4 regions of the Simplicispira sp. GW247-4R2A genome follow, and region 4 is predicted to be linked to each of the others. Evidence: predicted binding sites of a transcription regulator. Region 4 holds the regulator's gene; each other region holds the start of a gene.
What was found. The regulator LexA, encoded in region 4, represses DNA repair genes until DNA is damaged. The targets are predictions, from matches to a motif close to ACTGTATNNNNATACAGT.

Region 1 (7,796 bases), on a different contig from region 4:
TCGCCAACATGATCTTGAAGGCCTCGGTCACCTTCTCGGCGGTGGCGCCACCGCCCACGTCGAGGAAGTTGGCCGGCTCGCCGCCAAACAGCTTGATGGTGTCCATGGTGGCCATGGCCAGGCCCGCGCCGTTGACCAGGCAGCCAATGTTGCCGTCCAGGCTGATGTAGGCCAGGTCGAACTTGGAAGCCTCGACTTCGGCCGGATCTTCTTCGTCCAGATCGCGCAGCGCCACGATTTCGGGGTGGCGGAACAGCGCGTTGGCGTCAAAGTTGAACTTGGCGTCCAGCGCCGTGAGCTTGTTCTGGCTGTCGCGGTTGAGGGGGTTGATCTCGACCAGCGAGGCGTCGGTGTCCATGTAGCACTTGTAGAGCTTCTGGAACAGGTCTACCGCCTGGTCCATCGAAGCTTCGGGCAAGCCGATGCCGCGTCCAATCTTGCGCGCCTGCTCGTCGCCCAGGCCCTTGAGCGGGTTGATGTACTCGGTAATGATTTTCTCGGGCGTGGAATGGGCCACTTCTTCGATGTCCATGCCCCCTTCGCTCGACGCGATGAAGGCAACGCTTTGCGTGGCGCGGTCGGTGACCAGCGAGACGTAGTATTCCTTCTGGATGTCGGCGCCATCTTCGATGTACAGGCGGCGCACCTTCTGGCCCTCGGGCCCGGTCTGGTGCGTCTTGAGCTGCATGCCCAGGATTTCGCCGGCCAGGCGCTTGACGTCGTCGATGCTCTTGGCGACCTTCACGCCGCCACCCTTGCCGCGACCGCCGGCATGAATCTGCGCCTTGACGACCCAGACCGGCCCGCCGAGCTTTTGTGCAGCTTCGACGGCTTCCTGAACGGTGAATGCGGGAATGCCGCGCGGAACGGGCACACCAAATTGGCGCAAGATTTCCTTGGCTTGGTATTCGTGAATCTTCATGAGGACTTTCTCAGGAAAGGAATTTCACCCGTCTGCCATGAATGCATGTCTGGCGGCGGGCGGTGGACATGGCAGCCAGCGACTGTATCATGTTGCAACGCACCAATCTTGTTGGGAGCTTACACGCGGCGCTGCTGCTGCATCCGTACACACCGAGGAACACGCATGGTCAAGGTATTCATCGACGGCGAAGCTGGCACCACGGGGCTGCAAATTCGCGAGCGTCTGCAGGGCATGGACGCCATTGACCTGATCAGCATTGCCCCCGAAGAGCGCAAGAACCCGGCTGCCAAACGGGCCCTGTTGGCGCAGGTGGACCTGGTCATCCTGTGCCTGCACGACGACGCCGCGCGCGAGACGGTGGCGCTGGTCGATTCCATTGAAGCCGCGGGAGGGCGCCGCACCAAGATCATCGACGCGAGCACCGCGCACCGCACAGCACCGGGCTGGGTGTTCGGCTTTCCGGAGCTGTGCGCCGGTCAGGCGCAGGCGGTGCAAGCGGCGGCGCGCGTCTCCAACCCCGGCTGCTACGCCACCGGCGCCATTGCGCTGCTGCGCCCCCTGGTCGATGCGGGCCTGGTGGCTGCCGACCACCCGCTGTGCCTGCCCTCGGTGAGCGGCTACTCGGGCGGAGGGCGCAGCATGATTGAAGCCTACGAGGCGGGCGCAGCGCCGGCCTTCGAACTGTATGCGCTGGGCCTGACGCACAAGCATTTGCCGGAAATCATGCAGTTCACGGGCCTCACGCGCCGGCCTATTTTCATTCCCGCCGTCGGCAATTTCCGCCAGGGCATGCTGGTGGAGCTGCCGCTGCATCTGGACCTGCTGCCCGGCCAGCCCAAGGCAGCCGATCTGCACGACGCGCTGGCCGCGCATTACGCCCGCAGCAACACGCCTGAGCAGTGGGTGCGCGTACTGCCGCCCACGGACAACGGCAAGCTCGACGCGCCCGCGCTGGCCGGCACCAACGCGCTGGAACTGCGCGTGTACGCCAACGAGGCCTACCGGCACGCGGTGCTGGTGGCGCGACTGGACAACCTGGGCAAGGGTGCCAGCGGCGCGGCGGTGCAAAACCTGCGGTTGATTTTCGGCCTCTAAGAGACCTGTTCCAAGCGGCGGACGCCGCGAAACGGCGCTAGGCCTCGTCCCGGTCTGCCATGCGCAGCACGCGCGAGGCCACGTCCCCCGAGAAGCCGCGCGCCATCAAAAAACGCATCTGCTTGGCACGCGCCGAGGCGTCGGCGGGCGGCTCGGCGAACTTGCGGCGCCACAGTTCGCCGGCACGCTCCAGCTCGGTGCCCTGCAAGGGCGCCAGGGCTTGCTCCACCGCCTCGCCCGAGAGCCCCTTGGCCTGCAGTTCCTGGCGGATGCGCATGAGCCCCATGCGGCCCGCCCGCTGGTGCACCACGGACTCGGCCACCCGCTGCTCGCTGATGAAATCCTTGGCCTGAAGGTCGTCCAGCACGGCCGCGAGGTCGTCGCCGTCCTGCACATGCCGCGCCAGCTTGCGTGCCAGTTCGGCGCGCGAGTGCTCACGCTGCGAGAGCAGGCGCAGCGCCCGGCCCTTGAGCGAAGGCGGCGGGGTGCGCACTGCCTAGAGACTCCTGAATTTGTAGCTTCTAGCGCTTACTGGGTAAGCGCTCAAGCGACTTTTTCTTCTGATTTCTTGCCCCGCGCAGACACTGGTGCCGGCACCACGCCATCGGCGGCATCGTCGCCGGGCACCGCAAGCACCGGCGCGCCAGCCGGCAGCAGGGCGACGCCCAGGCTGTCGCGCACCTTGTTCTCGATCTCGCGCGCCAGTTGCGGGTTCTCGCGCAGGAATTCGCGCGCGTTGTCACGGCCCTGGCCGATCTTCTCGCCGTTGTAGGCGTACCAGGCACCCGATTTTTCAACGATGCGCGCGGTTACCCCCATGTCGATGATTTCGCCCTCGCGCGAGATGCCTTCGCCAAACAGGATGTCGAACTCGGCCGTCTTGAACGGGGGCGAGACCTTGTTCTTCACCACCTTGACGCGGGTTTCGTTGCCAATGACTTCCTCGCCCTTCTTGATGGAGCCGATGCGGCGGATGTCGAGCCGCACCGAGGCGTAGAACTTGAGCGCGTTGCCACCGGTGGTGGTCTCGGGGCTGCCGAACATGACGCCGATCTTCATCCGAATCTGGTTGATGAAGATGACCATGCAGTTGGTTTTCTTGATGGTCGAGGTCAGCTTGCGCAGCGCCTGGCTCATCAGGCGCGCCTGCAGGCCGGGCAGGCTGTCGCCCATGTCGCCCTCGATTTCGGCCTTGGGCGTGAGCGCCGCGACCGAGTCGATGACGATCAGGTCCACCGCGCCCGAACGCACCAGGCTGTCGACGATCTCCAGCGCCTGTTCGCCGGTGTCGGGCTGGCTGATCAGCAGGTCTTGCAGGTTCACGCCCAGCTTTTGCGCGTACTGGATGTCGAGCGCGTGCTCCGCATCGACAAAAGCACACTGGCCGCCCTGCTTTTGCATTTCCGCGATGACTTGCAGCGTCAGCGTGGTCTTGCCCGAGGATTCCGGGCCATAGATTTCCACCACGCGGCCGCGTGGCAGGCCGCCGACGCCGAGCGCCACATCGAGCCCAAGCGAGCCGGTGGACACCACCTGGATGTCCTCGATCACCTCGCCTTCGCCGAGCCGCATGATGGTGCCCTTGCCAAACTGCTTCTCGATCTGCGCCAGCGCAGCTTGCAGGGCACGTGCTTTTTCGCCGTCGGCGGGCATGCTGTGGTTGGTTGGGGTGCTCATGGAAATCTCCTGGAAATTCAATGCGTTGACGAGGTTTTTGTCTGCACCCCGTGGGAAATACTGGATGCTTGACCAGTAATGTAGGGCCGAAGTATTCTCCCGTAAAGATGATTTATAGTCAGTTTGCCTGACAATAAACCATGCCCGCCTCCATGCCCGTCTCCCCACCCTCCGACGCCTGGCGCCAGACCCACCTCGGCCGCTTGATGGGCGATGCGCTGCGCCGCTTTGACGCGCGCGTGCTGCAACTCATGGCGCGCAATGTCGAGGTGCCGCTGGCGCTGTCCAACCTGGCGGCGCGCGACCAGGTGGGGGCCGCGCACGTTCACATCACGCGGCATTTGTCGCTCGCCGGCGATCGGCTGACCGACCTGGCAGCGCGCGCCGGCATGTCCAAGCAGGCCATGGCCAGTCTGGTGGACCAGTGCACCGCCTGGGGCCTGGTGCGCCGCGAGGCGGACCCGTCGGATGCCCGGGCACGCCGCATCGGCTTCACGCCCACGGGTCTGGATTGGCTGCAGGCGTTTCAGGACGCCGTGGCGCAGGCCGAGGCAGAGTTTCGTGCCGAGGTCGGCGATGCGGTGGCCACCGTGGTCGCCATTGGCCTGGAAACCTATGGCAGCGGCGCACCATCGGGCCAATGGCGCTCCTAGAATCGCAGGCAGGGGCACTCTTGCCCGGTCATAAGTCGAATCCGGGAGACCCGCATGCGCATCCTCATTGCTGAAGACGACCAAGTGCTGGCCGATGGCCTCTTGCGCACACTGCGCAGCTCGGGCGCGGTGGTGGACCACGTGGCCAGTGGCAGCGAAGCCGACGCCGCGCTGATGACGAACAACGAGTTCGACCTGCTGATCCTCGACCTGGGCCTGCCCCGCATGCACGGGCTGGAGGTGCTCAAGCGCCTGCGCTCGCGCGGCTCGGCGTTGCCGGTGCTGATCCTCACCGCCGCCGACAGCGTGGATGAGCGCGTCAAGGGCCTGGACCTGGGCGCCGACGATTACATGGCCAAGCCGTTTTCGCTCCAGGAGCTTGAAGCGCGCGTACGCGCTCTGGCACGCCGCGGCATGGGCGGCGCCAGCAGCGCCATCAAGCACGGGCCTCTGGTGTACGACCAGGCCGGGCGCGTGGCCACCATCGACGGCAAGATGGTGGAGCTCTCGGCGCGCGAGCTCGGCCTGCTCGAAGTGCTGCTGCAGCGCGCTGGACGCCTGGTGAGCAAGGACCAGCTCGTCGAGCGCCTGTGCGAATGGGGCGAAGAGGTGAGCAACAACGCCATCGAGGTCTATATCCACCGCCTGCGGAAAAAGATTGAAAAGGGCCCGATCCGCATCGCCACCGTGCGCGGCCTGGGGTATTGCCTGGAAAAGATTCCGAGTTGATTGAAGCACCCCCCTGTGTCGCTTCGCTCCATCCCCCCTCTCTCGCATCGCTTCGCGCTGCGGGAGGGGGGACGCCACCAGTGCGGCGGGGCGGCCCTTGCACGGTGGCCGCTGGCCGAGGCCGCGCCAGTATGTTGCGTCGAGGGTGCGGCGATACGCCCCAAAAAGCAGGCGCCTATTGCTACTAATCCAGTAGCTTATAGCGCTTTCCCATCCTGCGTTAGAGCCACTTTTCACCCCAAACCAGGGCCGCGATCTTGAAGCTCTTCCAGCGCGAGCAGCGCTCTCTGTTTGGCGAGATCCTCGACTGGATGCTCACGCCGCTGCTCTTGCTCTGGCCCGTGAGCCTGGCGCTGACCTGGCTGGTGGCGCAGGGCATTGCCAACAAACCGTTTGACCGCGCGCTGGAATACAACGCCCAGGCGCTGGCGCAGCTGGTCTCGGTCAGCCACGGCAGGGCGCAGTTCAACCTGCCGCAGCCCGCCAGCGAAATCCTGCGCGCCGACGACTCCGACACGGTCTATTACCAAGTCCTGGGGCCGCGCGGCGAATTGCTCTCGGGCGAGCGCGAGCTGCCGCCACCGCCAGCCGACGAAGCCCCCAGCACCGGCGACGTGCACCTGCGCGACGCCGAGCTGCGCGGGCTGGACATTCGCATGGCCTATATCTGGGTACGCTTGTCCTTGCCCAATGCGCCGCTGGCGCTGGTGCAGGTGGCCGAGACGCGCGAGAAGCGCAGCGTGCTGGCCACCGAGATCATCAAGGGCGTCATGCTGCCCCAGTTCATCATCCTGCCGCTGGCCGTGCTGCTGGTGTGGCTGGCGCTGGCGCGCGGCATCCAGCCGCTGCACCAGCTCGAAGAGCGCATCCGCGCGCGCAAGCCCGACGACCTCTCACCACTCGACGACCGGACCGTGCCCCTGGAAGTGGCGCCGCTGGTGGCCTCGGTGAACGACTTGCTCACCCGGCTGAACGACTCGCTGGCGACCCAAAAACGCTTCCTGGCCGATGCCGCCCACCAGCTCAAGACGCCCCTGGCGGGCCTGCGCATGCAGGCCGACCTGGCGCAACGCGCAGGCACCAGCCCCGAAGAGATCAAGCGCTCACTGGAGCAGATCGGGCGCTCGAGCATCCGCGCCACCCACAGCGTCAACCAATTGCTGGCGCTGGCGCGGGCCGAGAGCAGCAGCGCGCAAATGGCGCTGATCCCCTGCGACCTGGCGCAGATCACCGTGGACGTGGTGCACGACGCGATCTCGCGCGCGCTCGACAAAGGCATTGACCTGGGCTACGACGGCGCCCTGCCCGGCGCCCCCGGCGTGCGCATGCTGGGCAACCCCACGCTGCTGCACGAACTGGTGCGCAACCTGGTGGACAACGCCATCAACTACACCCCCTCGACCCCCGAGCGCCCCGGCGTGGTCACGGCGCGCGTGCTGGCCGACACCTTTGGCCGCGTGCTGGTGGTGCAGGTGGAAGACTCCGGCCCCGGCGTGCCCGAGCCCGAGCGCGAGCTGATCTTCCGGCCCTTCTACCGGGCACTGGGGAACGACGCCGACGGCTCCGGCCTGGGCCTGCCCATCGTGCAGGAAATCGCCCGCCAGCACGGCGCGCGCATCGTGGTGGAAGACGTGCGCCCCGGCGCCACCCCGCCAGGCGCGTGCTTCAGCGTGCGCTTCGCGGCGCTGGATGCTTCGGAAGCCTGAGTTCTTGCAGCCGGTGTTAGCTTCTGTTTTGATAGCTGCTAGCGCAATGGGTATAAGCGCTAGGGCTTTTTTTACTAAAATTTCAGCTGCAGGGCCGCAGCGCCTTGCCGGCCAGCGCAGCGCGCAAGTCTTCTGCCTGGGCGCGCAGGCGCGCGTCGGCCTCGGGCAGGCGCAGCATGAAGCCAGGCATGTCCACGCGCTCCTGCACCACACGCGCCGAGCGCACGCCCTTGGCGGCAAGGGTGGCGAGGCCGCGCTGCGCCGCCTCTTCGGTGGAAAAGCGCCCCAGCGACAGGCCCGGCTCCAGAGTCCCGTTCGGCCGGTCGTAAGCGATGCTCAGCGCGCGCAGTTCGGCACGCTTCTTGGCGAGCTGGTCAGGGTCGGAAAACCGGCCCATGTAGACCATCCAGCGGCCCGGCAGCGTCGCCGGCTCCAGACGCCAACGGCCCTCGGGCAGCGCGCTGGCGGCGCGGCGCAGCACGTCGGCTTGCGCGGCGTCGAAGATGCCAGCCTGCAGGCATTCGCCTTGCGGTGCAGAGGCAGCGGCGGCCTCGGGCGTGCTCTGCGCCGGCGTACCGGGCGCAACTGCAGGGGCTGCGGGCGCGGTGGGCGCCGGCTGCCCCGACACAGCGGCGGGAGACGCCGGTTGGGTGCCGGGCTGCGGCAACACGCGCAGCAGCTCAGGGTGGATTTCGTTGGCCAGGCGCTGCGGCTCGGCCTGCTCGTGCGGCGCCAGGCCCCAGTCGCGCAGCAGCCCCTGCGACCAGGCGTAGTAGCCCCCGTTGGCGAGCAAAAGCAGGAGGACGAGCGCGCGCAGCATGGTCGCCTAGCTTGCCACAACGGGCCGCACCGACACTTCGGCGCTGCTGACCTGCACCAGGCCTGCCGCGCTCTGCAGGTGCAGCGCGCCGTCTGGCCCCACGCCGGCTGCCACGCCTTCACGGCCGTCCGACAGGCGCACGGCCCGGCCGGCCAGCGCGTCGCGCGCGGCAAAGGGCGCCACCAGGGGCG
Region 2 (7,796 bases), on a different contig from region 4:
CGGCGCCTCGGTGGCGCTTCGCCGTCTGGTGGAAGAGGCGCGGCGCATTCACCACGGGCGCGACAGCGTGCGCGAGGCGCGCGAGGCGGCCTACCGTTTCATGACCGCCATGGCGGGCTCACTGGAAGGTTTCGAGGAGGCTGCGCGTGCGCTGTTTGCAGGCGATCGGCCGCGCTTTGCGGCGCTGGTGGCGGCCTGGCCGTCTGACGTTTCTGAGTATCTGCAAGGCCTGGCCGCTGTTTCCTGGAGCAATGAGAATGACCCCACCTGACCGGGCCGCTTTGGCCATGCCGGCTACGCAAGCGGCGCCGCAAACTGCACCGCGCCCGCTGTGGCGCGTGTTTGCCGTTTTCCTTGCGCCCATGCTGGCCAGCAATATCTTGCAGTCGCTCTCAGGCACGCTCAACAACATCTACCTGGGACAGATGCTGGGCGTCAAAGCCCTTGCGGCGGTTTCGGGCTTTTTCCCGGTGATGTTTTTCTTCATCGCCTTCATGATTGGCTTGGGTGCGGGCGCCTCGGTGTTGATCGGCCAGGCCTGGGGCGCGGGCAAGGTCGAGCGGGTGCGCGCAGTGGCCGGCACGACGCTGACGGTGGGCGTGGTGTTTGGCTTGGTGGTGGCGGTGCTGGGTGGGAGCTTCACGGGCGCCATGTTGCGCGCGCTGGGCACCCCGGCCGACATCCTGCAAGACGCCACGCAGTACGCCCGCATCATCTTGATCGCCATGCCCGGCCTGTTCGTCTTCCTGCTCGCCACCGCCATGCTGCGCGGTGTGGGCGACACGGTGACACCGCTCTACACCCTGCTCATATCGGCCGGGATCGGCCTGGTGCTGACGCCTGCGCTGATTCGCGGCTGGGCAGGTTTGCCGCAGTTGGGCGTCGCCAGCGGCGCTGCGGCCACGGTGGTGTCGTTTGTCGTGGCTACCACCTGGTTGGGCTGGCGGCTGATGCGCCTGCACAGCCCGCTTGCGCCGGGCCATGCGCTGGCGGCGCATTTGCGCATCGACTGGGGCTTGCTGCGCGCAGTGCTGCGGGTGGGCGTGCCCACCGGCGTGCAGATGATCGTCGTGTCGCTCGCCGAAATTGCTCTGCTGGGCCTGGTGAACGGTTACGGCTCGCAGGCTACTGCTGCCTATGGGGCGGTGAACCAGGTGGTGGCCTATGTGCAGTTCCCGGCCATCTCGATTGCCATCACCACGTCCATCCTGGGCGCGCAGGCCATTGGTGCCGGGCGCTTGCACACGCTGGGCGCTATCGTGCGCACGGCGCTGTGGATGAATGTGGTGCTGACGGGAGCGCTGGTGCTGCTCGGCTACCTGTTTTCGCGCGTGCTGATGGGCTTTTTCATCACCGACCCAGACGTAATCGAGGTGGCGCAGGAACTGCTGCACATCATGCTGTGGAGCACGGTGATTTTTGGCATGGCCTCGGCGCTGTCGGGAATGATGCGTGCCAGCGGCTCTGTGCTGGTGCCCACCGGCATTGCCATTGCGTGCATTGCCGTGGTCGAGTTGCCCGCTGCGTGGTTTTTCAGTCAGCATTTTGGGCTGCGCGGTGTGTGGATGGGCTACCCGGTGGCCTTTATTGCCATGTTGCTGCTGCAGGCCACCTACTACCGCAAGATCTGGCGCCACCAGCCGATTCGCAAATTGGTGTGAGCAAGCAGGCCGCGCATCAAGCCACTTGGGGACTCGGCATGCCGCCTCGCCACATGCGTGTCACCAGCGCTGCGAATGCCATGGCCGTTGCCAGTGCTACGACCCCGTTCCAGCCGAAGGAGGCGAGCAACTGACTGCCCAGTGCAGCGCCAGCCGCCATGCCCAGGAACATGCCCACGAACAGCACCGCGTTGAGCCGGCTGCGGGCGGCAGGGTCGATGCCGTAGACGATGGTCTGGTGCGCGATCAGTGTGGCTTGGACGCCCAGGTCAAAACCAATGGCGCAGACTGCCAGCAGTACCAGTTGGACATGCGGTGGCATCAGGGGAGCCAATGCCATCGCAGCAAACGAGACCATGGCGATGCTTGTGCCGATACGCGTCACCCATTCGGGGCCGTGCCGGTCTGCCGCGCGCCCGGCGATCGGGGCTGCCAGCGCGCCCGCCGCACCGGCGAGGCCAAAGGCACCCGCAGCGGCGCTGCCAAGGTGGAAGGGCGCGCCATGCAGCATCACGGCGAGGGTGGACCAGAAGGCGCTGAAGCCGACCGACAGCAGGCCTTGCGCCAGTGTGGCGCGGCGCAACGAGGCATGGCGGCGCCAGAGTTGCACCAGGGTGCCGAGCAGGGCGCGATAAGGCAGTTGGGTGGTGGGCGCAAAGCGCGGCAGGCGGCGCCAGGCGGCAATGCAGATCACTGCAATGCTGAGTGCGGCAACACCAAACATCGCCCGCCAGCCGAAATGGGCGGCAACGTAACCGCTGACCACGCGGGAAAGCAGGATGCCCAGCAGCAGGCCCGTCATGACGGTGCCGACCACCTTGCCCCGGTGCGCTTCGGGTGCCAGTGTGGCGGCTGCCGGCACGATGTCCTGCGCCATGGTGGCGAGCACGCCAATCGCCAGGCTGGCCACCAGCAGCACCCCCATGGATGGCGCTGTTGCCGCTGCGAGCAGTGCCAGCACCAGGGCGCCGGCCTTGAAGACAATAATGCTCCGCCTGTCATAGCGATCGCCCAGTGGAGCCAGCACCAGGATGCCAAGTGCGTAGCCCAGTTGCGTCAGGGTCGGCACCATACCCACGCTGCGTGGAGTGGCACCGATGTCAGTACCCAGTTCTCCGAGCATGGGCTGGGCGTAATAGAGTGTGGCCGCCGCCAGACCGGCACCACTGGCCAACAGGAACACCAGCGAGGCGGGCAAAGACGACGCCTGTGTGGGTGAAGTCGCGGTGGAGTGGATATTCTCTGATTGCATAAAATTACCGTGTTTACCCTGGTCAGTAGAGCGATTCGTAGGGGGTGAGCAGAGTATCTTTGGACAAGATCTGCTTGGGTAGTGCCTTGGAGCGTACTTTTGTTATACGCTTTGTGCATGATAAAAAGTGCATTCCCACCGACCGTCGTATCTGCTGAACGCGCGGCCGACTCTGGTGATAGGCTGCAGCTGATGGCCACTTTTGTTCGCATCGTGGAATCGGGCAGCCTGTCAGCGGCAGCAGCGCAGATGCAGATCACCCAGCCGACCATCAGCAGGCGCCTCCAGACTTTGGAGCGTTCGCTTGGCGTCAGACTTCTGCAGCGCTCGACCCACGGCATGGGGTTGACACTTGAAGGCGAACGCTGTTTCGAGCGTGCCAAGGAGCTGCTGGCGAACTGGGCCGCGTTCGAAGCCGATTTGCGCGGCGCACAGGAAACGCCTGAGGGCTTGTTGCGGGTGGCGGTACCGCATGCTTTCGGACAAGAGCACTACGTCGGGCCGCTGGCCGAGTTTTTGCGCGCCTGTCCACGTGTCTCGGTCGAGTGGGTGTTGCGCGATGAAGTGCATGACTTCATCGTCGAGGGGGTCGATTGCGCCATCCAGGTCGGCGAGCCCACCGACCCGTCAGTGGTCGCCATCAAGCTTGCCGAAGTGCGGCGCATCGTGGTCGCCGCGCCGTCGGTGTTGGCCGGGCAAGCAATACCGCAGGACGCCGATGGCCTGCAAGCCTTCCCTTGGCTGTCGCTCAAGACCTACTACCGGCGCGAGATCACCTTGACCCACAAGCACAGCGGCGCATCGCAGCGTATCGCACTGCGTCCGGTGATGAGCACCGACAGCCTCTATGCGTTGCGGAGTGCCGCGTTACACGGATTGGGGGTTGCCGTTGGTTCGCGCTGGATGCTGACGAAGGACCTTGCACAAGGGCGTCTTCTGCATTTGGCCCCCGCGTGGTGCGCACAGCCGCTCCCTGTGTACCTCACGTACCCCTACGCAAGCTTCTATCCGTCTCGACTGCTGCGTTTCGTGGCGCTGATGCGAGATGCTATTCCGCAAACCATGGAAGACTGAGGTGACCGGGTGCTTCAAACGCTGTGCACTCAACGCCGGATGCGGCGCCCCGTCTTGAACACCCACCACACCACCGCTAGACAAGCGGCCATGAACATGAGCGTCATTCCCACGCTTGCGCCAATGTTGACATCCGCCTGGCCGTAAAACGCCCAGCGCAGGCCGCTGATGAGGTAGACCACCGGGTTGAACAGCGACACTTTCTGCCACAGCGGCGGCAGCATGTTGATGCTGTAGAACGCGCCGCCCAGAAAGGTCAGCGGCGTAATCACCAGCAGCGGAATGATCTGCAGCTTCTGAAAGCTGTCGGCCCACAGACCGATGATGAAGCCGAAGAGGCAGAAGGTGACGGCCGTGAGAATCAGGAAACCGACCATCCACACCGGGTGCGCCACTTCGTAGGGAACGAAAAACCGCGCTGTGGACAGAATGAGCGTCCCCACCAGCAGGGACTTGGTGGCTGCCGCGCCCACGTAGCCCAGCAGCACTTCCACCCAGTTGACCGGTGCGCTCAGTAGCTCGTAGATGGTGCCCGACCATTTGGGCATGTAGATGCCAAAGGCCGAGTTGGAAATGCTCTCGGACAGGAGCGAGAGCATCAAGAGGCCAGGGATGATGTAGGCGCCGTAGCTGACGCCGCCAATGTCGCCCATGCGCGAGCCGATGGCCGAGCCAAAGACAATGAAATAGAGCGAGGTGGAGAGCACCGGCGCTATCAGGCTTTGCATCCAGGTGCGAAACGCACGGTTCATTTCAAAGAAGTAAATGGCGCGCACGCCATGGGTGTTCAAACCGGTCATGCGGTGTGTGCTTTCGTGTCGTGGACCAGGCTGACGAAGATGTCTTCGAGCGAACTCTCGCTGGAGTGCAGGTCTTTGAAGTCAATGCTTTGTGCGGCCAGCGCGCGCAGCAGTTCGGCAATGCCGGTGTCCTCCTGCTGCGAGTCGAAGGTGTAGGTCAGCGCCTGGCCGCCTTTGCCCAGCTCCAGCGGCCAGCGCTCCAGCGCTACAGGCACCTGCTCCATGGGCTGCCTTAGGGTGAGGGTGAGCTGCTTTTTGCCCAGCTTGCGCATCAGCACGTCCTTGTCTTCCACCACGATCAGCTCGCCCTGGCGGATCACGCCAATGCGGTCGGCCATGTCTTCGGCCTCTTCGATGTAGTGCGTGGTCAAAATGATGGTGGTGCCGCCGTCCCGCAGCTGGCGCACCAGGCGCCACATGTCGTGGCGCAGCTCCACGTCCACACCGGCGCTGGGCTCGTCGAGGAACAGGATTCTGGGCTCATGCGACAGCGCCTTGGCAATCAGCACGCGGCGCTTCATGCCGCCCGAGAGGGCGAGGATTTTGGTGTCCTTTTTGTCCCAGAGCGAGAGGTCTTTGAGGATTCTCTCGATCAGCGCCGGGTTGGGGGGCTTGCCAAACAGCCCACGGCTGAAGCTCACCGTGGCCCACACGGTTTCAAACGCATCCGTCTGCAGCTCCTGGGGCACCAGGCCGATGGCGGCGCGCGCGGCGCGGTAGTCGCGCACGGTGTCGTGACCGTCGGCCGTGACCGTGCCGGTGGTGGCGTTGCTCATGCCGCAGATCACACTGATCAAGGTGGTCTTGCCGGCCCCGTTGGGGCCGAGGAGGGCAAAAATTTCACCCCGGCGAATGTCAAGGTTGACGTTTTTCAGTGCCTGGAACCCTCCGGCGTAGATTTTGGAGAGGCCGCGAACACGGACGATGCTGTCGGAGGCGTTCGGAGAGATGGAAGCAGTCGAAGACATGGATCAGGGAGTGCAGATGCCGCGCAGCGTCGCAGCGCGCGCAAGGAAGGCGATGGGGCCGGACATTGTGACGTGAACAGCGGCTTGTTGCCTGGGTTGGTATGGCGCGCAGAAACTACTGATTATATGTACAGTATCGCGATGTCTGACATCCTGATTCCTCTGCACGCGCTCAAAGGCCGTGGCGTGGCGTACCGGCAGCCGCACCGTTTCGAGCGCGATGCGCGCGATGCCTTCGATGACGGCTGGGGCACGGTGGAGGCTCAGAATGGGGCGCAGGTGCTGCTGCCCGTGACGCAGGTGCGTTTTGAGGACGCGCGCAGCGCCATCACGCGCAACGATTCGCCGGACATCGGCTTCAGCCAGGGGCTCAACCCGTACCGCGGCTGCGAGCACGGCTGCATTTATTGCTATGCCCGGCCCAGCCACAGCTACCTGGGCCTCTCGCCGGGGCTGGATTTCGAGACGCGTCTGGTTGCCAAGCGCAATCTCGCCGAGGTGTTGCGCGCAGAGCTCGCCCACCCGCGCTACCAGCCCGAGATGATTGCCGTGGGCACCGTGACCGACGCCTACCAGCCCGTGGAGCGCGAACTGCGGTTGACCCGCGCTGCGCTGGAGGTGCTGTGCAGCGCCCGGCACCCGTTTTCCATCGTCACCAAGGGCAGTGGCGTGGAGCGCGACCTGGATCTGATCGCCCCCATGGGTGCGCAGGGTCTCGCGGCGGTGTACGTGACCATCACCACGCTGGACGCGAAACTTGCGCGCATTCTTGAGCCGCGCGCCGCTGCGCCGTACCGGCGCCTGCGCACCCTGCGCACGCTGGCCGAGGCTGGCGTGCCGGTGGGTGTGAGCGTGTCGCCGCAGATTCCTTTTATCAACGACGACATGGAGCAGGTGCTGGCCGCCGCCTACGAGGCGGGCGCACGCCGCGCGTTCTACCAGGTGCTGCGCCTGCCATGGGAACTGGCGCCCATGTTTCGCCAATGGCTCGATCTGCATTACCCCGACCGCGCCGCGCGCGTGATGGCGCGCGTACAGGACCTCCACGGCGGCAAGGACTACCAGGCCGACTTCGCGACACGGATGAAGGGGCAGGGGATATGGGCGGATCTGCTGCGCCAGCGCTTCAACAAAGCCTGCGAGCGCCTGGGCTACGAGCGCGAGCGCCGCGCGCCGGACGTCTCGCTTTTTCGGCCTGCGGCGCTGCGGGCCCAGCGGGAGTTGTTTTAGGGACGTCTCATCAGGCGCTCACGCCTGCGCGTGCGGCAGTCTGTGAAATACCCTCTGCCAAGCGCTCCAGCAGTGCGCCCGGCAGGTCGTGGCCCATGCCGGGAATGAAGTCGGTTTGCGCCCCTGCGATGTGCTGCGCCAGTTGGCGGGCGCAGGCCGGGGGCAGCAGTGGATCGTCGGCGCCGTGCACGATGTGCGTGGGCGCGGTGATGCGGGGCAGCAGCGGCGTGCGGTCGCCGTCGGCCACGATAGCCAGCAGTTGGCGCGTCGAACCCGCAGGGTGCCAGGCGCGCTGCACCGATTCCAGTGCCAGCGCCCGCAGCGCAGTGGGGTCTGCCGGGTAGCCGGGGCTGCCGATGGTGCGCAGCAGCTTGACGATCCAGTCCACCGCAGCGTCGCGTCCGGGGCCCTGTGGGCGCGACAGGAGCTTGCGTTGCACGGCCCAAGACGGCTTGGGCAGCGAGCGTGCACCGCTGCTGGTCATCATCAGCGTGAGGCTGGCGACACGCTCTGGTGCGCTGGCGGCAAGATGCTGCGCAATCATCCCGCCCATCGACGCGCCGCATACGTGGGCACGCTCAATGCCGAGGGCATCGAGCACGCCCAAAGCATCGCGCGCCATATCCGCAAGGCTGTACGGAGACTGCACCGGCAAGTGCAGCCAGTGGCGCAGGCCCGCTGCCGCGATATTGGGCACGCCTGCCTGGTCGAAACCCTGGCTCAGCCCGATGTCGCGGTTGTCGAAACGCACGACGCGAAAGCCGCGCCCGGTCAAAGCCTGCACCAGCGCCTGTGGCCAGGCAATGAGCTG
Region 3 (7,796 bases), on a different contig from region 4:
TCCCATGCGTCGATCATGCCCAGTACGATGCGATCGAGGTTCTCGAACTTCTTGCTGCGCAGTTGATTCAGCGGAACTGCCGCAACAGCTGGCGGCTTGGCCCTGATAGGTACGACGGCGGTGGCTTCCTCGATGGCGGTATCGAGCAACTCGATGTCGCTCCAGATCTCGAAGCCGTCGTCACGCAGCGCCCCTTCGAGTTTTCCGTCCCGAACCAGGGCGATGTGGCGTCCAGCCTTCGCCTTGACGTCCAGCGCAGCTTCGAAGATCCAAGAGTCCGGGATGTCCTTGCGCCGGTTCTCCCGTTTCTCTTTGCCATTGAACGGCGGGCTGACGTTGAAGTACCTGGCCCAGGCTCTCTCGCCGTGCTCGCCTGTGAACGGCAGCACCTCGATCTTGTTGGCGGCCAGGTACTTCCTGAGGACCTCGACCGAGTGCCGATCCAGTTCGGCGCGGCTGGGCACCCGAAGGTCTGGGTTGACCAGGCCGTCGCAGATCATGCCGAGTGACCCACCCTTGAGTTCGCCGAGCTTCGAATTCGCCGCGACGATCACTTGGTCGTAGTCGTCCAGAACTTGGGTCCGGCGCTCCTCCAGTGCGATCAGCGGGATGTAGAGCTTGGCCACGCCTTGCTGCACGCGCCTCAGTAAACGGCCAAAGTTGGGGTGTCCGAATGGCGTCTGACGCAGCAGGCTTGTGTCGAAGATGATGTGGAAAAGGTCCATGAACTGCGACGCGGAGGCTCAGACTGAATGTCCCGATGATAGGGGCCGGCATTACGTCGACAGGCCGATTTTCGCAACTGCTGTCGGAGGCGCTATGCAAAGTCCGTTTAATCTGCTGCACAACAGCTGAGATACCGCAAAAGCCGCCCTTGGTGAACTTCGGCTGTCAGCCTCTGTGGACACAGGGCTTGCCATGCGCCCGAAGGCGATCTCAGCGGCTTGTTCATACGGAGGAAAGAAAAGCAATCCGTCCAGCGCAGCATCAAAATGCTGAGGCAACGCGATCCACCAGCGTTAGCGCATCCAGGCGCTTCATGCCAACCGCACTTCGAAGTACGCACCGTCCCCCTCACCCAGATCCCTGAACCCAGCTTGCTTGGCCGCAACGCTCGCCTTGCCCCATGTCTTGAGCAGCGTAAGGTCCCCCGCGGAGACCACCTCCGGCGCGGAATCCTCCAGGCTGGTCATGGTCTTGAGAGCAGCAGCCACCTGCTCGGGGCCGCCCAGCTGCTTTTCAAGCGCTTTGGCGTAACGTACCTCCGCTGCAATGCGCTCCTTGACTGGGAGCTCTCCGGGGTAGTCGCGCAGGGTGACGGCGTAGGTGGACTCGATGATTTCCATGGTTCTTCTCCTGTGAATGCTGGATAAATATACAGCTTTCTCGAGAAGAACGTGGCTAGGATGCGCGGAGGAGGTACCCATGATCTGGCTGGTCGGAACGGCATCCTGGACGGACAAGACGCTGCTGGAGAGCGGCAAGTTCTACCCGGCAAGCGCGAAGTCGCCCGAAGCGTGGCTGCGCTTTTATGCCTCCCAGTTCAACCTGGTGGAAGTCGATACCAGCTACTACGCCATCCCCTCGGTGAGCACCGCCCAGCACTGGGCGGAACGCACTCCGCCGGGATTCGTTTTCAACATCAAGGCCTTCAGCCTGTTCACCGGGCAGTGGACGAGCACCGACGTGTTGCCTAAGGACATCAGACAAGCCCTGGGGGCCGGGCGCAGGATGGTCTACAAGGACATGGCCACTGAATTGCGGGACGAGCTGTGGCGACGCTTTGCCGCCTCGCTCGTGCCGCTTCAGGCCAACGGCAAGCTGGGCCTGGTGCACTTTCAGTTCTCACCCGCGGTGTCTCGCCACCCACAGGGCGTGGAACACATCGAGCACTGCCTGGAGCAGCTGCCAGGGCACACCCTGAGCATCGAGTTTCGCAACCCCAGCTGGTGGGAGAGCGAAGAAGCCACCGCCCAGACCCTGGCCATGCTGCGACGCCTCGGGCTCGTGCACACGATCGTCGATGGCCCCCAAGGCTCGGCGAACAGCGTGCCGGCCATATGGGAGAGCACCCATCCCGAGCATGCCCTGCTGCGCCTGCACGGGCGCAATGCGCTGGCCTATGGCAAGCCCGCCAAGACGGCCGCTGAGCGCTTCGACTATGCCTACGACTCCGAGGAACTGCAGGCACTGGCCCAGCGGTTTTCTCCCGTTGCCCGGTCGGTGAAGTACGCCCACGCCGTATTCAACAACTGCATGGAAGACAAGTCGCAGCTCAATGCGAGGGAGTTTCGGGAGCTGCTGGCAGTGGTCTGATGAACTGCCACCGCATACCCGATCACGGTGAGGGGGTTTTGTCCTGGTGGGGCCATCCTGGGTGCGCCGCGCGCCGCACCAACATCACCTGCTATCAATCTCGGGAGGGCAAGTGCAGCGCCCTGGCCGAAGCAAGAATCTCCTGGCATGCCCTTGCGATGCAGCCATATACTGTGCTTTCATACAGTTATCGGCCCACGTCTTGCCCCTCGCCATTCCCCTTCCTTCCTGCCGGGACGACGCGTCTGACCTGCACCCAGCAGTCGGCATGCGCCCGTGCGCGCCAGAGCCCAGGCCCTTGCCAGCGCATGTGGCAGAGGCGCTCTGGCGCGGCACCGAGATCGGAGGGCAAGCTGCGGCCACGGTCCCCACGGGCTTTGCTGCGCTCGATGCCCAGTTGCCCGGTGGGGGCTGGCCCAGGCGCAGCCTGACCGAGCTCCTGACGGCGCAAGCAGCGGTTTGCGAGTGGCGCCTGCTCGGCCCTGCCATTCCCGCGTTCACGCGGGAGCGCGGTCGCCTGTACCTGGTGGCGCCTCCCAAGGAGCCGCATGTGGGTGGGTTATGCCAACTCGGCCTCTCGGTCGACCAGGTCGTCTGGATAGAGGCCGCCACCCCTGCAGAGCGCCTCTGGGCAACCGAGCAGCTGATCAAGGCCGATCCGGCGGGCGCCATCGTCTCCTGGCTTCCCCAGGCCAGGCCGGAGCAGATTCGACGGCTTCAGGTGCAAGCCCATGGTTGCGAGGCACCGGTGTTTCTGCTGCGACCGGTGACGACGCTGCGCGATGCGTCATCGGCGCCGCTGCGCCTCTGCATTGCCCTGGGCACAGGTTGGCAACTGGAGGTGCGGATCACAAAGCGCCGCGCCGCCTCGATGGACAAGGCCCTGCAATTGCAAGCCATACCCGGCCAATTGGCAGGTGTGCTGCCGCCCAGGCTGATCCGGATCCCTGCACCGGCAGCTGCTCCCGCTCCCGCAACCACCCCACCGTCTCGACTGGAGGCTGCCGATGCTCGGACATTGGGCCGCGTTGCTCCCCGTCCCGTCGCACCCACCCACCCACTCGCCCATTGATGCAGCCGCCCTCGGCGTCTGGGCGCTCCAGTTCACACCGAGGGTGACCGTGCTCGAAGAGGCAGTGCTGGCAGAGGTGCAGGCCAGCGCGCGGCTGTTTGGCGGCCTGGAGGTGCTGCGCCAGGCGATGGAGGACGGCGCCGCGGAGCTGGGTGCACAGATCACCTGGGCACCGACGGGGCTCGCTGCCCTGGCCTTGGCCCGCACCGGCCGCGGGGATGGCTTCATGCACCCCTTGGCCAGGCTGCTCGACGCCCTGCCACTGTCCTCGCTCACCCAGGTGGCCCGCCACGAAGCCACCTTGGCGCGCGTCGGCTGCCGCACGCTGGGCGACGTGCGGGCACTGCCGCGCGGGGGACTCGGGCGGCGTTTCGACAAGCAGTTGCTCACCGCGCTTGACCAGGCCTATGGCCTGCGCCCCGAAGCCTACGAGTGGCTCACGCTGCCCGAGCGCTTTTGTGCGAGGCTGGAGTTCATGTCCCGGGTCGAGACCGCTCCCGGGCTGCTGTTTGGCGCGCACCGCCTGCTGGTGCAGATGGCCGCATGGCTGTGCGCGCGCCGCCTGGGCGCCACCGCGTTCACGCTGCGCTGGTTTCACGACGCCATGCGCCCCAAGGACGCGGGCACCAGAGGCGAGATCACCATCCGCACCGCGCAGCCCATGCAAAGCGTGGCGCACTTTGCCCGGCTCCTCTCGGAGCATCTGGACAGGGCCAAGCTGCTTGCGCCCGTCGGCGACATCGAACTGGTCGCGGCCGAAGTGGCGCCGGTGGTTGAATGCAGCCGCTCGCTGCTTCCAGAGACCACCTCCAAGAGCGCGGGCATTGCGCTGGCGCTCGAGCGTATCCAGGCGCGCCTGGGGGCGGGCTGCGTGCGCCGCCCGGTGCTCCGCCAGGACCACCGCCTGGAATGGATGCAGCACTGGGAGAGCGCAGAAGCCTTCGAGGCCCTCTCTCCCCAAAGGGCCCAGGGTGCCCCGGCGCCCGCGAGCGGCAGCAGCAAGCCGTATGCGCTTCCTCTGCCCACCTGGCTGCTGAGGGACCCCTTGCGCCTGCCCGAGCGCGAGCACGCCCCCATTTACCAGGGCCGTTTGCAGATGCTGCTCGGTCCTGACCGTGTAGAGGGCGGCTGGTGGCACCGCAGCAGCGAGGGAGCCGACGCGCAGCCGCTCAACGTCCAGCGCGACTACTGGCTGGCCTTGAGCCCCCACGCGGGGGTGCTGTGGATTTACCAGGAGCGGCTGGCGGGAGAGCAGACGGCCTGGTTTTTGCACGGGCACTTTGGATGAGCGGCGTGGTCACTCCCATGGCTACTCGCACCCCACCTGGCGCCCACGCTTTGCCGGCGTATGCCGAGCTCAAGTGCCTGTCCAACTTCAGCTTTCTGCGCGGCGCCAGCCGCCCGGAGGAATTGGTCGAGCGGGCCAAGGCGCTGGGCTACAGCGCCCTGGCCATGGCGGACGAATGCAGCATGGCGGGCGTGGTGCGCGCGCATGTGGCAGCCAAGGAGCTTGGCCTGGCGCTGGTCCTGGGGTCGCAGTTCTGCATCGAGCCTGCGGAGGTGGGAGCAGAGGCGGATGCGAAGGCGAAGGAGCCCGCCTGCACCTTGGTCGTGCTGGCGCAGAACCTCGCCGGCTACGGCAACCTGTGCGCCTTCATCACCCGCCTGCGGCGCGCCAGCGAGAAAGGTACTTACCGCGCCACCATGGCGGATGTCACGGGTGCGGCGCTCGCGGACTGCCTGGTGCTGCTGTGCCCGGAGCGCGCATCGAGCGATGGGGAGCTGGAGCGGCTCGGTCGTTGGGTACTCAAGGAGTTCACCGGCCGCTGCTGGATCGGCGTGGCCCAGCTGCGCCGGCTCGACGATGAGCTGTGGCTGCACCGCATGCGCGCTCTTTCTGCCTTGACCGCGCTGCCGCTGGTGGCAGTGGGCGACGTGCACATGCATGTGCGCTCACGCAAGCCCTTGCACGATGTCCTCACCGCGACCCGTATCGGCAAGCCCCTGGCCGAATGCGGCGACGCCTTGGAGCGCAGCGCCGAGCGGCACCTGCGCAGTCGCCTGCGCCTCGCGCAGACCTTTCCTGCAGAGCTTTTGCAGGAGACCCTGCGCGTGGCGGCGCGCTGCAGCTTCAGCCTGGACGAGCTGCGCTACCAGTACCCCGACGAGGTGGTGCCGCCGGGCCATACGGCCACGAGCTACCTGCGCCAGGCGACCTATGAAGGCGCGGGCCGGCGCTGGCCGGCAGGCATTGCCACCCAGGTGCAGGAGCAGATCGAGCACGAGCTCGAACTGATTGGCGAGCTCAAGTACGAGCCGTATTTTCTGACGGTGTACGACATCGTGGTTTTTGCCCGCTCGCGCCACATCCTGTGCCAGGGCCGGGGCTCGGCGGCCAACAGCGTGGTCTGCTACTGCCTGGGCGTGACGGAAGTCGACCCCGCGCGCATGTCGGTGCTGTTCGAGCGATTCATCTCCCGGGAGCGCAACGAGCCGCCGGATATCGATATCGATTTTGAGCACCAGCGGCGCGAAGAGGTGATCCAGTACCTCTACAACAAGTACGGGCGCGACCGGGCAGCGCTCACCGCCGCCGTCATCACCTACCGCCCGCGCTCAGCCATTCGGGACGTAGGCAAGGCGCTGGGGTTTGACCTGGAGACGGTGGATGCGATTGCCAAGGGCCAGCAGTGGTTCGATGGCAAACAGGTCCGGCGCGAACGGTTCGAGGAACTGGGCATGGAGCCCGAGTCGCTGGCGGTGCGCCAACTTGTTGAATTGACCGGGCAGCTGATCGGGTTTCCGCGGCACTTGTCACAGCACACCGGCGGCTTTGTACTGACCCGCGATTTGCTCTGCCGCACGGTGCCGGTGGAGAACGCCTCCATGCCCGATCGCACCGTGATCCAGTGGGACAAGGACGACCTGGACGCAGCAGGCCTCCTCAAGGTGGATGTGCTGGCCCTGGGCATGCTCTCGGCCCTGCGGCGCGCTCTGGACTTCATCTCGGATCGGCGCGGCTACGCGTTCGGCATGCAAGACATTCCCGCAGAAGACAACGCCACCTACGACATGATCTGCAAAGCCGACACCGTAGGCGTCTTCCAGATCGAGAGCCGGGCGCAGATGAGCATGCTGCCGCGCCACCGGCCGCGCTGCTTTTATGACCTGGTCATCCAGGTGGCTATCGTGCGGCCAGGGCCCATTCAGGGCGGCATGGTGCATCCGTATCTGAACCGCCGCCAGGGCAAGGAGCCGGTGGTGTATCCGAGCAAGGACCTGGAACTGGCGCTCGGACGCACGCTGGGGGTGCCAATTTTTCAGGAGCAGGTGATGCAGGTGGCCATCCTGGCGGCTGGTTTTACGCCGGGTGAAGCCGATGGCCTGCGCAGGGCCATGGCGGCGTGGAAGCGCAAGGGAGGATTGGAGAAGTACTACAGCAAGATAGTGGATGGCATGACCGCACGTGGCTATGAGCAGGCGTTTGCCGAATCGATTTTTGAGCAGATCAAGGGGTTCTCGGAGTACGGGTTTCCAGAGAGCCATTCGGCCAGCTTTGCGCTGCTGGTCTACGCCTCGTCCTGGATCAAGTGCCACGAGCCCGCGGCGTTCCTTGCCGCCCTGCTCAACAGCCAACCGCTGGGCTTTTACTCTTCCAGCCAACTGGTGCAGGACGCGCGGCGCCATGGCGTCCAGGTGCGGCCGGTGGACGTGACGCACAGCGACGTGGAGTCCACCTTGGAAGATCTGTCCGAAGTTCCTGCCGTGCGGCTGGGCCTGCGCATGGTCAGAGGGCTGCAGAGCCACAGCGCCGAGCGCATCGTGCAGGAGCGAAGCAGAGCGCCGTTCGACAGCGCGCAAGATCTGGCCCGGCGGTGCCACCTGGAACTGCACGAGATGAAGCTGCTGGCCGCTGCCGGTGCGCTGCAGAGTCTGGCGGGGCATCGCCGGCAACAGGTCTGGGAAGCGGCTGCCCTGCACGCGGTGCCTGAACTCCTGCACGGCGCGCCGGTGGACGAGGAGGTTCTGGTGCTGGAAGAGGCCAAGGAAGGCGAAGAGGTGCTGTGGGACTTTGCCTCGGTGGGGCTGACGCTGCGCAGCCATCCGATGGCGCTGCTGCGAGCGCGCCTGGAGCGCTACCGCCTCAGGACTTCGGAGCAACTGCGCCAGGTTCCCGATGGGCGCATTGTTCGCACCGCCGGCATCGTGACCGTGCGCCAGCAGCCGCAGACGGCCGGCGGTACGGTCTTTGTGTCGCTCGAAGACGAGTACGGATCTATTCAGGTCATTGTCTGGCGCGGGGTGCGCGAGGCGCAGCGCGAGGTCTTGCTCGGCGCCCGGCTACTGGCTGTGAAGGGGCGCTGGCAGCGTGAAGGGGATGTGTGCAATCTGATTGCACAGAAGCTGG
Region 4 (7,796 bases):
GCCGCCTCGGCTCAGAACGTGCCACGCGGTCGGGCCAAGAAGGCGCCGCGACCTGCCCGCGCCGCCAAGATCTCTGGTACATGACCGAGATTGCGTTTCACTTCAATGCACCGGACAAGGTGACATACGCCTGCCGTGTAGCGCGAAAGTTGCTGCGCCAGGGCCAGCGCTTGGTGATCCGGACGCCGCTGGCGTTGATGGACCCGCTCGACGCCATGCTGTGGAACATGGCGCCGCAGGATTTTGTTGCGCACTGCAGGCTGGGGGATGCTCCAGAGTTGCTGCAGGCCTCTCCCATCGTGTTGGCGCACGACGATGCGTGTGAGCTGCCGCACAGGCAGGTGCTGCTGAACCTGGAAGGCGGCGTCCCGCCAGGGTTTGGCAGCTTCGAGCGACTGATTGAAGTGGTGGTCGCCGACGATGAGGCAGACCGTGCTGCCGCCCGCGTGCGCTGGAGACATTATGTGCAACGTGGCTACGCGCTGGTGCGCCACGATCTAGCGCAGGGGGTGTGATGCCAGAACCTTCCGTTCCAAGAGTGCCGCCCCGATTTGTACCCACCCTGACCGAGGTGGTGCAGGATGCCGCTGCCGAGCGGGCCGGGCCATCGCCATCGTCGCCATCGCCATCGCCATCGACCGGGTCGATGGCTGGGCTTCATGCGCCGTCGGCCGTGAGCCGTCCAGCTGTCCCTGGTGCCGCAGCATTGCGGCCGGATGCACCAACGCCCAGGGCGCACTCCAGCGCGCCTTCCAAAGGGTCGGCTACCCAGGTGCCGCCGCCCGAACCTGTGCATTCGGTGCTGAGCAAGGATTTTGAGGAGCTGTTGGTGCACCGGGTGATGCAACGTGTGGACGTATCGCTCGATATTCGCCTTCGCGGTGCCATTGCCGCAGTGGTGGAAGAGCAAACCCGCTCCATCGTCCCTCGCCTGCGCGAAGAGATCGAGGCGGTAGTTCGTCAGGCGGTGTACGAAGCAGTCGCTGACGAGCTCGCGGCAGGGGTAGGAACGCCGCCAGCATAAGGACAGCTTTTGCGCATCGCGCTGCGCTGATTTGCGCGTGTTCCCTAGTGCCGCTGGGCATGAATATGCGTTATCTTCTTCGGCGTTGAGACACAAAAAGATGCTCAGCGTTTAATCTTTACTGGAGATTCCTATGCAATTGAAGTTGAAACTGACCGTAGCCGCAGCGTTTGCAGCTGTTGCCGGCATGGCTCTGGCCCAGGAGCAAGTGGTCACGATTGGTCACGTCGCCCCGGTGTCGGGTGCGCAAGCCCACTACGGCAAGGACAACGAAAATGGCGCGCGCATGGCCATTGAGGACTTGAATGCCAAGGGTGTGACCATCGGCGGCAAGAAAATCAAGTTTGAACTGCAGGCCGAAGATGACGCAGCGGATCCCAAGCAAGGTACGGCAGCTGCCCAGAAGCTGTGCGACTCCAAGGTTGCCGGTGTGGTGGGTCACCTGAACTCGGGCACGACCATTCCCGCATCCAAGGTGTACCACGACTGCGGCATTCCCATGGTGACGGGTGCTGCCACCAACCCCAGCCTGACCAAGCCCGGCTATGACACCACGTTCCGCATCATCGCGAACGACAACGCCCTTGGCGCAGGCTTGGCGCACTATGCCCACGATACGCTCAAGCTCAAGTCTTTTGCCGTGATTGACGACCGCACGGCCTACGGCCAAGGCGTGGCAGACGTGTTTGCCAAGACCGCAGCGGGCCTGGGCATGAAGCAGGTTGATCAGCAGTTCACGACCGACAAGGCAACGGATTTCATGGCGATTTTGACCGCCATCAAGGCCAAGAAGCCGGACGCCATCTTCTTCGGCGGTATGGACCCACAAGCCGGCCCGATGCTGCGCCAGATGGAGCAGCTGGGGATGGCTGACGTGAAGTACTTTGGCGGCGACGGCGTTTGCACCGCTGCACTCGCCCAGCTCGCAGCCGGCGCCAAAACGCTGAACAACGTGGTCTGTGCTGAAGGTGGTTCGTCGCTCGCCAAGATGCCTGGCGGCAAGGCGTGGAAGGAGCGCTATGACGCCAAGTACCCAGGCGAGTTCCAGGTGTACAGCCCCTACACCTACGACGCCACGATGCTGCTGGTCGACGCTATGAAGCGTGCCAACTCAGTGGACCCCAAGGTGTACGTGAAAGAACTGGCGAAGTCCAACTACAAGGGCGTGACCGCCACGATCGCCTTTACGAAGAATGGCGAAATGCAGACTCCCGCCATCACGTTGTACCACTACATCGATGGCAAGAAAAACCCGCTGAACTAAGGTCCTGTTTTCAGGCCTTGTGCCTGAACCCAAAAAAGGCTTCCCTCGGGAAGCCTTTTTAATTTCCAGCCGCGTACGGGCTTGCGTTACCGTCGAACCTGAAGCGCTCCTGGGTTGACGATATTGGTAGGTGTGCCGCGTATGAAATTGAGCACGTTGTCGAAAGCGGAGCCAAAATACAGCTCGTAATTGTCCAGCTCCACATAGCCGATGTGGGGTGTGCAAATGCAGTTTTCCAGGCGAAGCAGCGCGTGTCCTTGCAAAATGGGCTCGCTTTCGAAAACATCGATCGCGGCCATGCCGGGACGGCCCCGGTTGAGTGCTGCCAACAGGGCATCGGCCTCAATCAATTCAGCCCGTGAAGTATTGACCAGCAAAGCAGTGGGCTTCATATAGGACAGAGTTTCGAGGGTGATCAAGTGGCGGGTTTCCGGGGTAAGCCGCAAATGCAGTGAAACAACGTCGCATTGGGAAAAGAAGTCTTGCTGCGTGATGGCCACCTGGTAGCCGTCGGTCAGTGCTTGCGCACGTGACGCCTCGCTGCCCCAGATGCGCACGTTCATCCCGAAGGCACGGCCGTATCCGGCCACGATTTGACCAATGCGACCGTACCCCCAGATGCCCAGGGTTTTGCCGCGCAGGACGCTGCCAACGCCGAAGTTGGCCGGCATGGAGGCAGCCTTGAGTCCTGACTGCTGCCAGGCGCCGTGCTTGAGGTTGGAGATGTACTGCGGCAGGCGGCGCATGGCCGCGAGTACCAGTCCCCAAGTGAGCTCGGCTGGCGCCACGGGAGACCCGACGCCTTCGGAGATTGCAATGCCGTGCTCCGTGCAGGACCCTATGTCGATATGGCTGCCGACCTTGCCGGTCTGCGCAATCATTTTCAGGCGGGGAAGTTTCTCGACCAGCTGGCGTGTGATGTGCGTGCGTTCGCGGATCAGGACAATGATGTCCGCATCTTTCAGTCGCACTGACAGCTGACCAACGCCCTTGACGGTGTTGGTGTACACCTTGGCGGAGTGGGCATCGAGGCGGGCGGCGCAGTGGAGTTTGCGAACCGCATCCTGATAGTCGTCGAGAATCACGATATTCATCGCCCGATTGTGCCTTGCAGACTTCCCCTTGCCTTCTCGTCAACAAAGGCGTTCGTGCGCAGCCAGGCGGTCAAGTTCCGCACATACGTCGGCCATGCGGCCCACGATGGCCAGCCGCTCTGTAGTGCCCTCACGCATGCGCAGTACGCGCACGGGTCGCGCCGGGTGAGTTTTCAGCATGCCTGACGCAGCGCTGCATGCATGTCTCTCGGGCGGCTGCTCGGATTGCGCTGCACATCCGGTTCTATGGTTGGGGGTGAAACCACGCGTGTGCGGGGAATCGTGTGCGGGACGGGGACGTGCGGGCATGTGGCGCTCGGCTGTGCCGAGCCATTGGCGCGCAGAAAAAAAGGACAAAGTCAGTTGTGAGGCGCGAGCCAGAAGACTGTGCATGTGAAGCTCCCATGAAAATGGATGAACACAGGCAGGATTGACGTAGCTATGCATCGCAGGGATGGTGAGGCTCCTGCCCCGCCAAGCGCCCGCCACCTGCGGCGCATAGAAAAGGGTCAGTTCAACATGGTGTTGCGGATCAGGCCGACAGCCAGGCCTTCAATCTCGAAGGGCTCACCTGGCTGGACGACGATGACGGGAAAGTCCGGGTTCTCGGGCAGCAACTCAATTGCGTGTGCCGTGCGCCGCAGGCGCTTGACGGTTACCTCGTCACCGATGCGGGCCACGATGATCTGGCCGTTGCGTGCCTCGCGTGTTTGCCGAACCGCGAGCAGATCGCCATCCATGATGCCCACGTCGCGCATGGACATGCCGCGCACCTTGAGCAAGTAGTCGGGTTTGTGCTCGAACAGGCTGCTCTCGACGCACCAGGTCTGTTCGATGTGTTCCTGCGCGAGAATGGGAGAGCCTGCCGCCACGCGCCCTACCAGGGGCAGCGCAAGCTGGGTGAGTCCGGGAATGGGAAGGCTGAATTGGGTGCCGCGCGCGGCGTTGATGTTGCGTACCGCCTCGCTGCGCAGCCGGATGCCGCGCGACGTGCCGCTGATCAGTTCGATAACGCCTTTGCGAGCCAGCGCCTGAAGATGCTCTTCTGCCGCGTTGGCCGACTTGAAGCCCAGGGCTGTGGCAATTTCGGCACGCGTTGGGGGCGCGCCGGATTGCGCAATGGCAGTCTGGATCAGATCCAGAATTTGTTGCTGTCTGGGGGTAAGACGGGGGCCGTTGAACATGGTCGTACTGCGCAAAGCAGGCCTGTATGAAGCTTCAGTACCTGTATTTTTAAACAGTTTTTCGGGAGATGCAAGTGGCGAGACAAAAAATCATGGTGTTGGGTACTGGCGGCACGATTGCTGGGAGCGCTGTGCAGCCTGGTGACAACGTTGGCTACCAGGCGGGTGAACGGTCAGTGCAGGCCTTGCTGGGGGGGCTTGGGCACCTTGCCTTGCCGCCGGAAATGGACCTGGACGCAGAGCAAGTGGCGCAGATTGACAGCAAAAATGTCGATTTCGAGCTCTGGACCGCGTTGCACCGCAGGTGTGTGGTGCACCTCGCGGATGAGGCGATTCACGGCATTGTCATTACGCATGGGACGGACACCTTGGAGGAGACGGCCTGGTTCCTGGCCTGCACCTTGGAGGCGCGCAAGCCTGTGGTGTTGACCTGTGCCATGCGGCCTGCTACGGCGCTCTCGCCTGATGGTCCGCAGAACCTGCGCGATGCGTTGGCGCTGGCCTGCCAGGCGCGCACTGCGGGGGTGAGTGTGGTGTGTGCCGGCGCGGTGCATTCGCCGCGTCATGTGCAAAAGCTTCACCCTTACCGGGTGGACGCTTTTGGTTCAGGCGATGCCGGGCCGGTGGGCTGGATGGAAGAAGGTCACCTGCGCCTGACACACTCTTGGCCCAGTGCCGGGAACGTGGACAGGTCCGCTTTTTCCGTGCCGCAGGAGGGTGCTGCCTGGCCATGGGTAGAAATCGTGCTCAGCCATGCGGGCGCCACTGGAGCACAGGTGGATGCGCTGGTGCGGGCAGGTGTGCGCGGCCTGGTGGTCGCAGCGACGGGCAATGGAAGCTTGCACTACCGACTTGAGGCCGCTTTGCAGCGGGCGCAGCAAGCGGGGGTGCTGGTGCGTGTGGGGAGCCGTTGCCCGTTTGGCCAGATCGTAGGCACGCCTGGCCATGGCTTGCCACTGACTGGTGGGCTTTCGCCGGTGAAGGCGCGCATTTCGCTGATGCTGGAGCTGATGCAGGCCCAGTGAGCTGCGTACAGCTTCTGGCGACGGGCGACGCAAAAAAAAAGCGCCCATTGCTGGGCGCTTTGTCTGCTGGCGCTGCCGGGGTCGGCGGCGTCAGTTGGCCAGTGCCTGGAGCGCGCGGGCGGTGATGTCTTCCACGCTGCCGGTGCCGCTGATGGAGCGGTATTTGGGGGCGCTGGCCGAGTCGCGTTCGGCCCAGCCAGCGTAGTAGTCGACCAGCGGCCGCGTCTGGGCGCTGTAGACCTCCAGGCGCTTCTTGACCGTGTCTTCCTTGTCGTCCTCGCGCTGAATGAGTGGCTCACCCGTCTCGTCGTCGGTGTCGGCCACCTTGGGGGGATTGAATTTGACGTGGTAGGTGCGGCCGCTGGCAGAGTGCGAGCGGCGCCCGCTCATGCGTTCGATGATGGCGTCAAACGGAACGTCGATTTCCAGCACATAGTCGAGCTTGACGCCCGCGTCCTTCATGGCGTCGGCCTGTACGATGGTGCGGGGAAAGCCGTCAAACAGGAACCCATTGGCGCAATCGGCCTGGGCGATGCGCTCTTTCACCAGGCCAATGATGATGTCATCGCTCACCAGGGCGCCAGAATCCATGACGGCCTTGGCCTTGAGACCCAGCGGCGTGCCAGCCTTGACAGCGGCGCGCAGCATGTCGCCAGTCGAAATTTGCGGAATGGCGTACTTTTGGCAGATGAACGCGGCCTGTGTGCCCTTTCCGGCACCGGGGGCGCCCAGCAATATGAGTTTCATGGGGTCCTCTTGGTTGGTGTTAGCGGGTGACTTTGCACACGTCGTTCCTTTGTCCCTCTGCCAGCGTGCACGTCAGCAAACGAGGATAGCACGCGCTTCCCGCGCTCTTGCTTACGGGGCCGACTCAGGCAAAAAGGGCGCGCACGCGCTCCAGGTCTTCAGGCGTGTCCACGCCTTGGCCGGGTGCCTGCTCTGCCAGGTGCACCGCAATGCGGTGGCCGTGCCAGAGGGCGCGCAGTTGCTCCAGTTGTTCAATGGCCTCGGTAGGGGCTTGTGCAAGCGTGGGAAAGCTGCGCAGGAAGGCGGCCCGGTAGCTGTAGATGCCGATGTGGCGCAGTGGCGTGAATCCCGCCAGGCTGCCCACGCGTGGCTGCGCCCGCTCTGCCGCGCCGCTCCACCACTCGGTACCGCGCAAGTCGCGTGCGCAAGGGATGGGCGCGCGGCTGAAATAGCTCGCGCAGCCGTGGGCATCCAGCACCAGTTTGACGACGTTGGGGTTGTGAAAATCCTCCAGCGAAGCGATGGCGTGGGCGGCGGTCGCCATGCTGGCAGCAGGCTGGGAAGCCAGCATGGCAGCGACCGAGTGCACCAGCTGCGGGTCCATCAGCGGTTCGTCGCCTTGGACGTTGACGACCAGGTCGTCGCCCTCCAGTCCCAGCGTTGCGCAGGCCTCCGCCAGGCGGTCGCTGCCGCTGGCGTGGTCGGCGCGCGTGGCAATGGCCTCGACGCCGTGCTCGGTGCAGGCGCGCAGGATGCGTGCGTCGTCGGCCGCCACCACGGTGCGCAATGCGCCGCTCTGCGTGGCCCGCTGCGCTACGCGGACCACCATGGGCAGGCCGGCGATGTCGGCCAGGGGTTTGTCTGGCAGCCGGCTCGACGCCATGCGCGCCGGGATCAGCACGGTAAAGCGCAGCGCTGCGCCCTGGAATGCCGCGCTGCTCACTCCAGCAGAGGTTTCGGGCGCCATGCTCACGCCTCGAGTTCCTCGTCGCTGAGCGTGCGCGCTTCGGCCTCCAGCAGGATGGGAATGCCGTCGCGCACCGGGTAAGCCAGACGGGCACTGCGCGAGACGAGTTCCTGTCGCTCACGGTCGTAGGTAAGCGGGCCCTTGGTGACGGGGCAGACGAGCAGTTCGAGCAGACGGGGTTCCATGGCGGCGTGCGGCAAAAGCGAAGTGGTGGTCAAGAGGGCGACCGGAGGGACGATGATAGCGAGCCCAGTTGGGCCAGGCGCTTGTCCAGTGCGGCAAAAAATCCGGGGTCCAGGCGCACTTCCAGCGGCACGGCCAGCGCGTCGGGAAAGCGGGGCCAGAGTTTCACGGCATCTTTTTCGGTGCAAATAAGCCTCTGGCGCTTGTCTGTATTAGGTTTCCAGCTATTGAAATCAAAGTGATCTGGCAGTGCCAGTGTCTGCTGCAGCGGCACACCGTGCGCGCGCAACATGGCAAAAAAGTCTTCC

Region 1: recA (recombinase RecA) is a predicted target of LexA. The motif match lies at 3,757-3,774, and genes of this name have one in related genera.
Region 2: AC07ZH_RS17190 (PA0069 family radical SAM protein) is a predicted target of LexA. The motif match lies at 5,873-5,890, and genes of this name have one in related genera.
Region 3: imuA (translesion DNA synthesis-associated protein ImuA) is a predicted target of LexA. The motif match lies at 2,487-2,504, and genes of this name have one in related genera.

What each region holds. Positions count from the first base shown of each region.
Region 1 is NZ_JBWKZM010000032.1:39,896-47,691, forward strand. Features, by position in the region: gene sucC (ADP-forming succinate--CoA ligase subunit beta) at 1-922, opposite strand, end outside; gene argC (N-acetyl-gamma-glutamyl-phosphate reductase) at 1,088-2,020, shown strand; gene recX (recombination regulator RecX) at 2,058-2,513, opposite strand; gene recA (recombinase RecA) at 2,564-3,697, opposite strand; gene AC07ZH_RS17865 (MarR family winged helix-turn-helix transcriptional regulator) at 3,838-4,350, shown strand; gene AC07ZH_RS17870 (response regulator) at 4,405-5,079, shown strand; gene AC07ZH_RS17875 (sensor histidine kinase) at 5,337-6,785, shown strand; gene AC07ZH_RS17880 (SPOR domain-containing protein) at 6,868-7,605, opposite strand; gene AC07ZH_RS17885 (biotin--[acetyl-CoA-carboxylase] ligase) at 7,612-7,796, opposite strand, start outside.
Region 2 is NZ_JBWKZM010000030.1:15,343-23,138, forward strand. Features, by position in the region: gene AC07ZH_RS17160 (DUF2239 family protein) at 1-271, shown strand, start outside; gene AC07ZH_RS17165 (MATE family efflux transporter) at 258-1,661, shown strand; gene AC07ZH_RS17170 (MFS transporter) at 1,678-2,913, opposite strand; gene AC07ZH_RS17175 (LysR family transcriptional regulator) at 3,106-3,987, shown strand; gene AC07ZH_RS17180 (ABC transporter permease) at 4,017-4,787, opposite strand; gene AC07ZH_RS17185 (ABC transporter ATP-binding protein) at 4,784-5,755, opposite strand; gene AC07ZH_RS17190 (PA0069 family radical SAM protein) at 5,897-6,985, shown strand; gene AC07ZH_RS17195 (alpha/beta fold hydrolase) at 6,996-7,796, opposite strand, start outside.
Region 3 is NZ_JBWKZM010000019.1:66,264-74,059, forward strand. Features, by position in the region: gene AC07ZH_RS13635 (PIN domain-containing protein) at 1-725, opposite strand, end outside; gene AC07ZH_RS13640 (hypothetical protein) at 1,038-1,346, opposite strand; gene AC07ZH_RS13645 (DUF72 domain-containing protein) at 1,426-2,316, shown strand; gene imuA (translesion DNA synthesis-associated protein ImuA) at 2,585-3,388, shown strand; gene AC07ZH_RS13655 (Y-family DNA polymerase) at 3,324-4,676, shown strand; gene AC07ZH_RS13660 (error-prone DNA polymerase) at 4,694-7,796, shown strand, end outside.
Region 4 is NZ_JBWKZM010000007.1:35,585-43,380, reverse strand. Features, by position in the region: gene AC07ZH_RS06850 (leucyl aminopeptidase) at 1-84, shown strand, start outside; gene AC07ZH_RS06845 (DNA polymerase III subunit chi) at 81-515, shown strand; gene AC07ZH_RS06840 (hypothetical protein) at 539-1,024, shown strand; gene AC07ZH_RS06835 (branched-chain amino acid ABC transporter substrate-binding protein) at 1,158-2,288, shown strand; gene AC07ZH_RS06830 (D-2-hydroxyacid dehydrogenase family protein) at 2,375-3,382, opposite strand; gene AC07ZH_RS06825 (hypothetical protein) at 3,422-3,562, opposite strand; gene lexA (transcriptional repressor LexA) at 3,892-4,566, opposite strand; gene AC07ZH_RS06815 (asparaginase) at 4,635-5,591, shown strand; gene adk (adenylate kinase) at 5,682-6,338, opposite strand; gene kdsB (3-deoxy-manno-octulosonate cytidylyltransferase) at 6,463-7,305, opposite strand; gene AC07ZH_RS06800 (Trm112 family protein) at 7,308-7,490, opposite strand; gene lpxK (tetraacyldisaccharide 4'-kinase) at 7,520-7,796, opposite strand, start outside.